3 regions of the Stenotrophomonas sp. NA06056 genome follow, and region 1 is predicted to be linked to each of the others. Evidence: predicted binding sites of a transcription regulator. Region 1 holds the regulator's gene; each other region holds the start of a gene.
The links. The regulator HrcA, encoded in region 1, represses chaperone genes, less so after heat shock. The targets are predictions, from matches to a motif close to TTNGCACTCNNNNNNNNNGAGTGCNAA.
Positions count from the first base shown of each region.

Region 1 (4,166 bases):
GCGGAAGCCGAGCATGGGCTCGGCTCTACACGTCGGTTCCGTTCGGGAGATTCCTGTAGATCCACGCCATGCGTGGATGAATGCCCGCGATTCACGCGCGCCAGCAGGCGTGCAGGGGCCTACACCTGCAACAGCTTGCGTGCGGCGGCGCGGGCTTCCTTGCTCACCTCCACGCCACCCAGCATGCGCGCCAGTTCTTCCTCGCGCGCCTTGGTGTCGAGCTTTTCCACCGCGCTCTGGGTCATGCCTTCCACCGGCGCTTTGCTGACCCGGTAGTGCGCGTGCCCCTTGGAGGCAACCTGCGGAAGATGGGTCACGCACAGCACCTGACGCTTCTCGCCAAGGGCGCGCAGCTTCTGGCCGACGATATCGGCCACCGCGCCACCGATGCCGGAGTCGACTTCGTCGAACACCATGGTCGGTACCGCATCGAGGTCAAGCGCGGCGACTTCGATGGCCAGCGAAATGCGTGACAGCTCGCCACCGGAAGCGACTTTGCGCAACGCGCGCGGTGGCTGGCCGGCATTGGCTGCCACCAGGAACTCGATGCGCTCGGCGCCCTGCGGGTCCGGCTTGCCGTTGTCCTGCGGTTCCAGTTCGATGAGGAACTGGCCGCCGCCCATGCCCAGCTCGGCAATGATGCCGGTGGTGGTGGCCGACAGCTCGGCAGCCGCGGTGCGGCGACTGGTGGTCAGCACTGCGGCCTCGACACGCCAGGCTGCTGCGGCCTTTTCAATCTCGCCAGCCAACCGCTGCAGGCGTTCGTCGGCGCCGCGCAGCTGCTCCACTTCGGTGTGCATGCGCTCGCGCTGCGTACCCAGCTCGTCCATCGGCACGCGGTGCTTGCGTGCCAGATCGTGCAGGCGGCCGAGGCGGCGCTCGTTTTCTTCGAACTGGTCCGGATCAGCGTCCAGGTCGTCATGCACGCGGTCGAGCAGGGCCAGGGCTTCGTGCAGCTGGATGGAGGCGCTGTCGATCAAGGCGTCGACGTCGCCCAGGCGCGGGTCATGTTCGGCGACCCTCGCCAGTTCATGCCGCACCTGCTGCAGCAGATCCAGTGCCGAGTGGCCTTCGTCACCGTTGAGCTGGTCCGCAGCCGCCTGGCAGGCGCTCAACAGCGCGCTGGCATGCGCCTGGCGGCGATGGCTGGCGCCGAGCGCGGCAATCGACTCCGGCTCCAGATCCTCACGGTCCAGCTCGCGCAGCTGGTGTTCGAGGAAGCCGATGCGGTCACTCACATCGCCCTGTTGCGACAGTGCCAGGGATTCATCGACCAGCGCCTGCCAGGTGGCGGCAGCGCGGCGCACCTGGCGGCGTTCGCTTTCGTTGCGGGCGTAGGCGTCCAGCAGGGCCAGCTGCGACGGACGCGTCAGCAGGGCCTGCTGCTCGTGCTGGCCATGGATCTCCACCAGCAGGCCGGCCAGGTCGGCCAGTTGCGCCAGGGTGACCGGGCGGCCGTTGATCCACGAGCGTGAGCCGCCGTCGGCGCGGATCACCCGGCGCAGCTGGCATTGGTCGTCATCGTCCAGCTCATTGCTGGCCAGCCACTGGCGGGCGGCCTGCAGCTGGTCCAGTGCGAATTCGGCAGACAGTTCGGCCCGGGCCGCGCCATGGCGGACCACGCCACTGTCGGCGCGCAGGCCGGACAGGAAGCCCAGTGCGTCGACCATCAGCGACTTGCCTGCGCCGGTCTCGCCTGAAACCACGGTCATGCCCGGCCCGAACTCCAGTTCGGTGGCGCGGACGACGGCGAAATCCTTGATTGAAAGATGTCTGAGCATGGGTAAGGGGGTGTCTGCAGCCGCGCAACGCTAGCACGCGCGGCGGGGTCGTCCAATGACTTGCCAAGGGGATGCGCCGCCATTATCTAATGTCCCTGTCTCACAGGTTGATTCCATGCACGGTTCTCCCGACCAACTTGCGCCACGTGCGCGGCACCTGCTGCGCACGCTGATCGCGCGCTACATCCAGGATGGCGAGCCCGTGGGTTCGCAGACGCTGGCGCGCGTGGCCGGCCTGGAGGTCAGTCCGGCCACCATCCGCAACATCCTCGGTGACCTGGAAGACCTGGGCCTGCTGGCCTCGCCGCATACATCGGCGGGCCGGATTCCGACCGCGCATGGCTATCGGGTGTTCGTCGACAGCCTGCTGCAGATGCAGCCGCCGGGCGAAGGCGAGCTGGCCCGGTTGCGTCAGGAGCTGGCTGGAGGCGGCAGTACCCAGGCGCTGCTCGGCAGTGCCTCGGAGCTGCTGTCGGCGATGAGTCATTTCGTTGGCGTGGTCAGCGCACCGCGCCGCGAGCAGTTTGCGTTCCGCCAGATCGATTTCGTGGCGCTGGACGGGCGCCGGGTGCTGGCGATCCTGGTGTTTGCCGACAATGAGGTGCAGAACCGGGTGATCGAGACCCGCCAGGACTTCGCACCCGGGCAGCTGGAGCAGGTGGCCAACTACCTCAATGCGCACTTCGCCGGGCTGCCGCTGGCCGAGATCCGCACCCGCCTGCTGCTGGAGCTGCGCGACGCGCGGTCCGAGCTGGAGCAGGTGCTGGCGCACAGCATCGAGCTGGCCGAGCAGGCCCTGCAGCCGCCGGCCGATGACATGCTGGTGGCCGGCCAGACCCGTCTGATGGGGGTGCAGGACCTGTCAGACCTGGAGCGCCTGCGCGAGCTGTTCGAGCTGTTCTCCAGCAAGCGCGAGATCCTGCAGCTGCTGGAACGGACCATCCAGGCCCCCGGCGTGCGCATCTTCATCGGCGAGGAAACCGGCGTGGTGCCGCTGCAGGGCGTCTCGCTGGTCACCGCGCCGTACACCGCCAATGGCCAGGTACTGGGCGTGCTGGGCGTGATCGGGCCGAAACGGATGGCCTACGACCGCATGATCCCGCTGGTGCAGGCCACCGCCGATGTGCTCGGTGCGGCCTTTTCGCCCGGTGGACGAAGTCCCGGTGCATCGGACGCTTGAAACGCAGCATCCCGCCCACACTAGGGTGGGTGGAGGCGGAGAGTGACCGCCAGGGACCCAGACATGAATCAAGATCAGCCAGACATCGCCGCCCAGCAGGCCGCCGCCGACGCAGCTGCCGCCGAGGGCGTCAACGAACAGATCGAACAGCTCCGCGCCGAAGTGGAGCAGGTCAAGGCCGAAGCGCTGCGTGAGCGCGCCGACCTCGACAACCAGCGCAAGCGCGTGGCCCGCGACATCGAGCAGGCGCGCAAGTTCGCCAACGAGAAGCTGCTGGGCGAGCTGCTGCCGGTATTCGACAGCCTCGATGCCGGCCTCAAGGCCGCCGGCGACGATGCCCATCCGCTGCGTGAAGGTCTGGAAATGACCTACAGGCAGCTGCTGAAGGTGGCCGCCGACAATGGCCTGGTCCTGCTGGACCCGACCGGCCAGCCGTTCAACCCGGAACACCACCAGGCCATCAGCCAGGTCGCCACCCCCGGTGCCGCCCCGGGCAGCGTGGTGACCGTGTTCCAGAAGGGTTACCTGCTCAACGAGCGCCTGCTGCGGCCGGCGCTGGTGGTGGTTGCCGCCGATTGACGGCGCGCGCCGGGCCAAGCCTGGCGCGGGTTTCCCTGCCCCGGACGGGGCATCGGCACGACCGACGCTGAACGTATTCGGCGAACGGAAACACAGCGTTCGGGGGATGGCTTGAATGTTCCACGAGCCTCCCCCACATCCCATTCATCCACCGGCCGAACGGCCGGACTGACAAAAACAACATCCTTCAAGGAGTCCCCCATGGGCAAGATCATTGGTATCGACCTCGGCACCACCAACTCGTGCGTGGCGATCATGGACGGCGGCAAGGCCCGCGTCATCGAAAATTCGGAAGGCGATCGCACCACCCCGTCGATCGTCGCCTACACCAAGGACGGCGAAGTCCTGGTCGGTGCCTCGGCCAAGCGCCAGGCCGTGACCAACCCGAAGAACACCTTCTACGCGGTGAAGCGCCTGATCGGCCGCAAGTTCACCGACGCCGAAGTGCAGAAGGACATCGCGCACGTTCCGTACAGCATCCTGGCCCATGACAATGGCGACGCCTGGGTCGCCACCAGCGATGCCAAGAAGATGGCGCCGCAGGAAATCTCGGCCAAGGTGCTGGAAAAGATGAAGAAGACCGCAGAGGACTTCCTCGGTGAGAAGGTCACCGAAGCGGTCATCAC
Region 1 covers NZ_CP054931.1:2,520,161-2,524,326, reverse strand. Annotated here, with positions in the region: gene recN (DNA repair protein RecN) at 120-1,781, opposite strand; gene hrcA (heat-inducible transcriptional repressor HrcA) at 1,897-2,961, shown strand; gene grpE (nucleotide exchange factor GrpE) at 3,025-3,540, shown strand; gene dnaK (molecular chaperone DnaK) at 3,742-4,166, shown strand, end outside.

Region 2 (4,166 bases), 1.5 Mb from region 1:
GGAAGGCAGCAAGGCCTACGCCAAGGACTTCCTTGCGCGCCACAACATCCCCACCGCGTTCTATGCGGTGCACACCGAAGTGGACGCCGCGCTGGCGTACATCCGCGAGAAGGGCGCCCCGATCGTGGTCAAGGCCGACGGCCTGGCCGCCGGCAAGGGCGTGATCGTAGCGATGACCCTGGCCGAAGCCGAAGACGCGGTACGCGACATGCTCTCGGGCAACGCGTTCGGCGATGCCGGCGCGCGCGTGGTGATCGAGGAATTCCTCGACGGCGAGGAAGCCAGCTTCATTTCGATGGTCGACGGCGTGCATGCACTGCCGATGGCCACCTCGCAGGATCACAAGCGCGTCGGCGACGGCGACACCGGCCCGAACACCGGTGGCATGGGTGCGTACTCGCCGGCCCCGGTGGTGACCCCTGAAGTGCACGCGCGGGTGATGCGCGAGGTGGTCAACCCGACAGTGCAGGGCATGATCGCCGACGGCATTCCGTTCACCGGCTTCCTCTACGCCGGCCTGATGATCGATGCCAGCGGCGCGCCGAAGGTGATCGAGTTCAACGTGCGCTTCGGCGACCCGGAAACGCAGCCGGTGATGCTGCGCCTGCAGTCCGACCTGGTGGACCTGGTGGAGGCAGCGATCGACGGTCTCCTGGACCAGATCGAGGCACAGTGGGATGCACGCCCGTCGCTGGGCGTGGTGATGGCGGCCAAGCCTTATCCGGAAGCGCCGATCACCGGTGATGTGATTTCCGGCCTGGGTGATGTGCCGGCCAGCGCCAAGGTGTTCCATGCCGGCACCACGCTGGACGCGCAGGGCCAGGTGCTCAGCGCCGGCGGCCGCGTGCTGTGCGTGGCCGCGCTGGGCGACAGCGTGCGCGACGCGCAGGCCAATGCCTATGCCGGTGTGGCGAAGGTGAGCTGGGCCAACGAGTTCCACCGTACCGATATCGGCTGGCGGGCGATCGCGCGGGAGGGCTGAGGCCCGCGTTGAATCCACGCTTGGCGTGGATCTATCGGCAAGCAGCGACCTGGTAGTACCGGGTCGTTGTCACCGGATGCAAAATACGGCGCGCAGCGTTACGGCTTCACTGACATTGCCCTCTTCATGACAGAGCACCGATGCTCCATCCAGCGCATCGTGCAGGAGTGCATGCAGATAGTCGGAACGGAGCTGGACCTGCAGCCACAGAGAGCACTCGCCTTCGCACGTCAGCCGCACGTCGTAGTCAGCATCGCTGTGTAGTCCTGGATCCTTCAACCAGAGATCGGCCCCCTGCCGACCGACACAGGCAGCGTCCGCAGCCAACACCTGCATCACCCTTCGCGCCACCGATGCGTGGTCGAACACCAGTCTGTACTCGTAACTCATTCCGATCTCTCTGCATGAACTGCGTCGCCGATCACGCACAGCCTTTGACGTCCGACCACAGTGTGCACCGGATCGCGCACATCCATGCATGGCGTGGATCCAGCAGACAAAAAAAAGCCCGGCAATGCCGGGCTTTTCCATCACTCAAACGCGTCACCACCTTAGGCGGTGAACAGCGCCTTCATCTTCTTCAGCGCGTTCGCTTCCACCTGGCGGATGCGCTCGGCCGACACGCCGTACTCGTCCGCCAGCTCCTGCAGCGTCACCTTGCTGTCCGCGTCCAGCCAGCGACGACGGATGATGTCGCGCGAGCGGGCATCCAACTCGGCCAGACCTTCGCGCAGCAGCTGCATCTGGTTGTCTTCGCTGTCTTCGCGCTCGTAGGCCAGCGACGGGTCTTCGTCATTGGCCACCAGATACGCGGCCGGCGATGGCGGCGCGTGGTCGTTGTCTTCATCGGTCGGCGCATCGAAACCGATATCGCGGCCGGACAGGCGCGATTCCATTTCCAGCACCTCGCGCTCGGACACGTTCAGGTCCTTGGCCACCGCACTGACTTCGGCAGCGTTCATCCAGCCCAAGCGCTTCTTCGACTTGCGCAGGTTGAAGAACAGCTTGCGCTGCGCCTTGGTCGTGGCGACCTTCACGATGCGCCAGTTCTTCAGGATGAACTCGTGCATCTCGGCACGGATCCAATGCACGGCGAAGGACACCAGGCGCACGCCCATGTCGGGGTCGAAGCGCTTGACCGCCTTCATCAGGCCAATGTTGCCTTCCTGGATCAGATCGCCCAATGCAAGGCCGTAGCCGTTGTAACCGCGGGCCACGTGCACCACGAAGCGCAGGTGCGAGTGCACCAGCTCACGGGCAGCATCCAGATCATTGCCGTCGCGGAAGCGACGGGCCAGGTCCTGTTCGTTATCGACCGACAGCACCGGGATCTGGTGCACGGCACCGATATAGGCGTCCAGCGAACCGAGCGCACTGGGAATCGGCAGATTGTTTGCCACAAGGGCAGTAGAGGTGTTCTGGCTCATAGGCACCCATCTTAGCAGTCCGGGATTTGGACTGCTAAAGGAGGAAAAAGTTCCAGCATTCCACTGATGAAACACTGGTCCCAAACAGAGCCCTACCGTAACGCGATTTGATGACAGTGGCGAGCGCGCTTTTCGGGATACACAATCCCTTGGAATTCAACCTACTAGCGCGGAAAACACGGCCATTCCGGGTCAAAGGGAGCTGAACAGGCGAGGGTTTGGCCCTTTCAACACCGGGCAGCGTTGCCCGCCGTTCAGTCCGAAGACGCCAGCGACGCCCGCGGCGGCAGCGACCAGTCGATCGGGGTCTGTCCGCGGCGCTGAAGGTACTCGTTGGCCATCGAGAAATGGCGGCAGCCGAGGAAACCACGGTGGGCCGACAGTGGCGAGGGATGCGGCGATTTCAGCACGCGGTGGCGACCGCCATCGATCACCTTGCCCTTCTGCTGCGCGTACGCCCCCCAGAGCATGAACACCAGGCCCTCGCGCTCGCGGTTGAGCACGTCCACCACGTGGTCGGTGAAGCCCTCCCATCCACGCCCCTGATGGGCACCGGCCTTGCCCTCTTCCACCGTCAGCACCGCGTTGAGCAGCAGCACGCCGCGCTGTGCCCAGGGAATCAGGCAGCCGTGGTCGGGGCGCGGGATGGCGAGGTCACCCTCGATTTCCTTGTAGATGTTCAACAGCGACGGCGGCACCGGCACGCCCGGCTGCACCGAGAAGCTCAGTCCATGGGCCTGGCCACGGCCGTGGTACGGGTCCTGGCCGAGGATGACCACTTTCACCTGATCAAACGGAGTGGCATCGAACGCGGCGAAGATCTGCGGGCCGGGCGGGAACACCGCCGCACCACTGCCCTTGCGCTGCCGCAGGAAGCTGGACAGCTCGCGCATCTGCGGCTGCAACAGGTAATCGCCAACACGCTGTTTCCAGCTCGGTTCCAGCTGGATCGCCGGGGTGTCCACTACTTCATCGATCATCGCAACAGGGGTCCATCATTCAGTCGGGCCAGCCGCAGCTGGAACAGCACTTTGGTGATCAGCAGGCGCTCTTCGATCGGCTTCAGCACCAGGTCGTTGGCGCCCGCCTGCAGCAGGCCGGTCTGGTTGTGCGGATTGCCATCGCCGGTCATCACCAGCACCGGCAGGCGGCGCTTGCCGTAACCGAAGTCCACGCGCACGCGCTGCACCACGTCGCGGCCGCTCAGCTCCCCCTTGAGGGTCACGTCGGTCAGCACCAGGTCGATGCGATGGCGGCTGCGCCCCAGCGATTCGGCGGTCAGCAGGGTGAACGCTTCTTCAGCGCTGACCACATGCATCACGTTGAGCTGCTGGCGCTCGAGCATGCGCTTGGTCGCCTCGGCCACTACACGGCTGTCCTCGATGTAGAGGATGGTCGCGCCAGGAATGGTCTGCGGCTGCACATAGCCGCGGATGAAGGTCGCCAGCGCCTCGTGGCCCAGCGCCTTGTCGAAGTAGTCGGTGACGTACTCGGTGAAGCGGCGCTGCTCCAGATGCTGCTGGGCGTCGCCAGAGACCACGATCACCGGCACATAGGCCTGCCGGGCCGCTTCGCGCACCATCCGCGCCAGCGCCAGGCCGTCGCCATCGCGCAGGGTCAACGACGTGGTGACCAGGTCGACCGGGCCCTGCGCCAGCGCATGCTGGGCGTCTTCGATGCTGTCGCAGCCGATCACCTCCACACCCGGCAGATCGCGCTGCAGGACGTCGGCGATCAGCTTGCGCACCAGCTTGGAA
Region 2 covers NZ_CP054931.1:4,010,639-4,014,804, forward strand. Annotated here, with positions in the region: gene purD (phosphoribosylamine--glycine ligase) at 1-982, shown strand, start outside; gene HUT07_RS18170 (hypothetical protein) at 1,052-1,372, opposite strand; gene rpoH (RNA polymerase sigma factor RpoH) at 1,534-2,409, opposite strand; gene ung (uracil-DNA glycosylase) at 2,664-3,389, opposite strand; gene HUT07_RS18185 (response regulator) at 3,386-4,166, opposite strand, start outside.
Region 2: a site for HrcA is predicted at 2,421-2,447, ahead of rpoH (RNA polymerase sigma factor RpoH). Genes of this name have one in related genera too.

Region 3 (4,166 bases), 2.2 Mb from region 1:
AAGCCACAACAGGGCGCACAAGGCGGCGCCACGCGCAAACAGAGTCTTCAATCAGTGTCCTCCCGGGTCTGTGCCCGGATCCAGTCCAGATACGCCGGCAGGCCGGCCCGGGTTTCGACCGCGATGCACTCCGGGAGTTCATACGGATGCAGTTCGACGATCCGGGCGATGGCTTCATCGACACGGCTTGCGGTGGTTTTCACCAGCAGCTGCAGTTCGGCGTCGGTGGTCACCTCGCCCTGCCAGCGGTACGTCGACTGTGCGCCGTCCAGGCGGGTCACGCATGCAGCCAGATGCTCAGCGACCAGCGCGTGCGCGATGCGCTCGGCACTGGCCCGGTCCGGGCAGGTGGTCAACAGCAGCAGGACGGGATCGACGGTCGACATGACCGTCGAGTATAGGGCCCCTGTCCGACCGGGTCAGGATCGGACAGGGGAAATACAACTTTCTTCAAACGGTGTCAGTTGGCCAGCTGGCAGGTGGCCGGCTTGGCCGAGGTGAACAGGCCCGGGGTGGCCCACTCGGGGTGGTCGATGAACGGGTTGCGGTTGCCCTGGAAGCTGTAGATCACGTCATTGCGGGCACGTTCTGCAGCGCTCGGCGGATCAGCAAGGTGCCAGTCGATCAGGGTCGACAGCAGGCCCATGTAGGCCGGCGAACTGCTGGTCTTGACGATCTTGCTGCGGTCGTCGGTCAGTTCCAGGTCCGGTTCGGACTGGCCGGTGGCCGCATCCTTGCCCCCTTCATAGCGGATGGCCATGTACATCACCGCGCGTGCCATGTCGCCCTTGCGTGCACCCCACACTTCGAAGGTGCCGGCGTTGCCATCCGGCGTGCGCACCCAGTTCGAATTGCCCGGATAGCCACCGCTGCCACCGCCCTGGCCGTTGTTGGCCTCGGTGGCACGCTCGCCGCAGTTGGCGTCGCATTTGCCGAACGGCTTGTTGCCGCGGTCGGCATTCCACTGTGCGTCGGTCAGGTACAGCATGTGGGTATCGGTGTAGGGCGCATACGGCAGGCCCTTGTCGCCGGTGGTGCTGGCAAAGCCCAGCGAATTGGGCCAGGTGTGCTCGCGGTTGTACTTCAGGCCGCTGCCACTGCCGGCACGGTCGGTCACCTTGGTGTAGCTGCGGTTGCGATAGGCATCGAGGATCTTGCCGGCGTTGTTCGGGTCTTCGTCGGCGATCTCCAGGATGGTCCAGGTGCTGGTGCCCGAACCGCTGTACGGGTACGCGGTGTGGCCCTTGATGGTGGCGTGCAACGAGCAGCGCAGCTGGCTGGGGCTGCTGGTGTTGACCTTCGAGTAATAGCCTGCGGGGCCGCCGGGATTGCCCGGGTCCGGATTGCCGGTGGTGGTGGCCACGGTGAAGGCGATGCGGCTGTCGGTCGCCGGGCGGGCACCCTGCGCATCGGTGATGCGTGCGGCACGGATGTCGAAGCGGCAGGCCTCACCGGCGACCAGTGCGGTGTTGGTCGACAGCTTCACGCTCTTGCCGCTGGCCGGCCAGGTCAGGGGAACGCTGCCGGAGGTGCCGCAGGTCAGTGCGAAGGCGCCGCTGGCGAGGTTGACCGTCTCGCTGAACACCACTTCCAGATCGGCTGCGGCCGGGAAGGTGCTGCTGCCCTGTGCCGGCGTGGTGGTGGACACCGACGGTGGCGTGTTCGGGCCCGGGGTGCCGCCGCCGCTGAAGGTCTGGTTGTTGTTGCAGCTGCCGAACGTCTGCTTGGCCGATTCGGCCCAGGTGAAGTGCGCGTACTGGCTGCCGCTGCCGGTCAGCTGCAGCGAAGTGCCTGCGGCAGTGCTGTTGGTTTCGGCAACTGGAATGTTCTGGCTGGTCATGCCGGCGGCGGGGCCACCGGAGGCGGTGATCGCGCCCTCGTAGCTGAGGAACTGCACCACCTTGCCGCTGGCGTCGACCAGGGCGATGCCGTCGTTGGGGCCGTTCTGCAGGCCGTTGGTGGGGTAGGTGACCACGGCCAGGGTGGCGCTGCCGCAGCTGGCCGCGGTTCCAGCCGGTACCGCGTTGTTGGCGTAGACCGTGGCGGCCGACGGATTGCTGCCGTTGTAGAGGTACAGGCGGTAGCCGGACAGATCCTCGCCGGCAGTGGCGACCACTTCGATGGCTTCGCCGACGTCACCGGCAGCGGTGCTGTCGTCGTAGTGCAGTTCGTTGATGAAGACTTCGGCTTGGGCCGGCGCGGCAGCCAGTGCCAGCAGGCAGGCGGCGGCGAGCGGGGACAGCAATCGCATCGACTACTCCTTGTGATTGGGAATGCCGGGCCACCCTAAAGCCGATCTGGTGACACTTTGTCGTAAATGAACGCCAGATATCTGACAGTGAGACGCCCATCACCAAAATACCGGATCCACGGACATGGAGCTGTCGCGGCGCGTCGATAAAAATTTGCTGGCCGGGCCTTGAAAGGTCTCCGGAGGTCTCCATCTCTGTCGTGCTCCCGACCTGTCGGGCTTTTTCACGCGCGTTGCTGGCAGTCACCTGGTGTGAGTGCTAACATCGCCGGACTTTTTCAGACCAATCAATAACTTAAGAGGTCCCACATGAGCATCAAGCCGCTGCACGACCGCGTTGTGGTCAAGCCGATCGAAGCCGACGAAGTTTCCGCCGGTGGCATCCTGATCCCGGACTCCGCCAAGGAAAAGTCCACCAAGGGTGAAGTCGTGGCCGTGGGCCCGGGCAAGCCGCTGGACAACGGCAGCGTGCGCGCGCCGTCGCTGAAGGTCGGTGACAAGGTCATCTACGGCCAGTACGCCGGCAGCTCGTACAAGAGCGAAGGCGTCGAATACAAGGTCCTGCGCGAAGACGACGTGCTCGCCGTCATCGGCTGAGCGTCGGCGCGACCTGCTTCATCCCCTGATTCCAAACACCCAGCTGCCGGGCATGGCCCGGCGCTATCAATGAGGTAACTGCAATGGCTGCCAAGGATATTCGTTTCGGTGAAGACGCCCGTTCGCGCATGGTGCGCGGCGTCAACGTTCTCGCCAATGCCGTCAAGGCCACCCTGGGCCCGAAGGGCCGCAACGTCGTGCTCGAGAAGAGCTTCGGCGCCCCGACCATCACCAAGGACGGCGTGTCCGTCGCCAAGGAAATCGAACTGGCTGACAAGTTCGAGAACATGGGCGCACAGATGGTGAAGGAAGTCGCGTCGCGTACCAACGACGACGCTGGCGACGGCACCACCACCGCCACCGTGCTGGCCCAGGCCCTGATCCGCGAAGGCGCCAAGGCTGTTGCCGCCGGCATGAACCCGATGGACCTCAAGCGCGGTATCGACAAGGCCGTCGTGGCCGCCGTCGCCGAGCTGAAGAACATCTCCAAGCCGACCGCTGACGACAAGGCCATTGCCCAGGTCGGCACGATCTCGGCCAACTCGGACGAGTCGATCGGCCAGATCATTGCCAACGCGATGAAGGAAGTCGGCAAGGAAGGCGTGATCACCGTTGAAGAAGGCTCGGGCCTGGACAACGAGCTGGACGTGGTCAAGGGCATGCAGTTCGACCGCGGCTACCTGTCCCCGTACTTCATCAACAACCAGCAGTCGCAGACCGCTGACCTGGATGACCCGTACATCCTGCTGCACGACAAGAAGATCTCCAACGTGCGTGACCTGCTGCCGGTGCTGGAAGGCGTCGCCAAGGCCGGCAAGCCGCTGCTGATCGTGGCCGAGGAAGTCGAAGGCGAAGCGCTGGCGACCCTGGTGGTCAACACCATCCGCGGCATCGTCAAGGTCGTGGCCGTCAAGGCCCCGGGCTTCGGCGACCGTCGCAAGGCGATGCTGGAAGACATGGCCGTGCTGACCGGCGGCACCGTGATCTCCGAGGAAGTCGGCCTGTCGCTGGAAAAGGCCACCATCAAGGACCTGGGCCGCGCCAAGAAGGTGCAGGTTTCCAAGGAAAACACCACCATCATCGATGGCGTGGGTGACAAGGCTGCGGTCGATTCGCGCGTTGCACAGATCAAGACCCAGATCGAAGACACCTCCTCGGATTACGATCGCGAGAAGCTGCAGGAGCGCGTGGCCAAGCTGGCCGGTGGCGTTGCAGTGATCAAGGTCGGTGCTTCGACCGAAATCGAAATGAAGGAAAAGAAGGATCGCGTCGACGACGCCCTGCACGCGACCCGTGCGGCCGTTGAAGAAGGCGTGGT
Region 3 covers NZ_CP054931.1:347,817-351,982, forward strand. Annotated here, with positions in the region: gene HUT07_RS01535 (protein-disulfide reductase DsbD domain-containing protein) at 1-51, opposite strand, end outside; gene cutA (divalent-cation tolerance protein CutA) at 48-386, opposite strand; gene HUT07_RS01545 (endonuclease) at 461-2,251, opposite strand; gene HUT07_RS01550 (co-chaperone GroES) at 2,561-2,848, shown strand; gene groL (chaperonin GroEL) at 2,932-4,166, shown strand, end outside.
Region 3: a site for HrcA is predicted at 2,488-2,514, ahead of HUT07_RS01550 (co-chaperone GroES). Genes of this name have one in related genera too.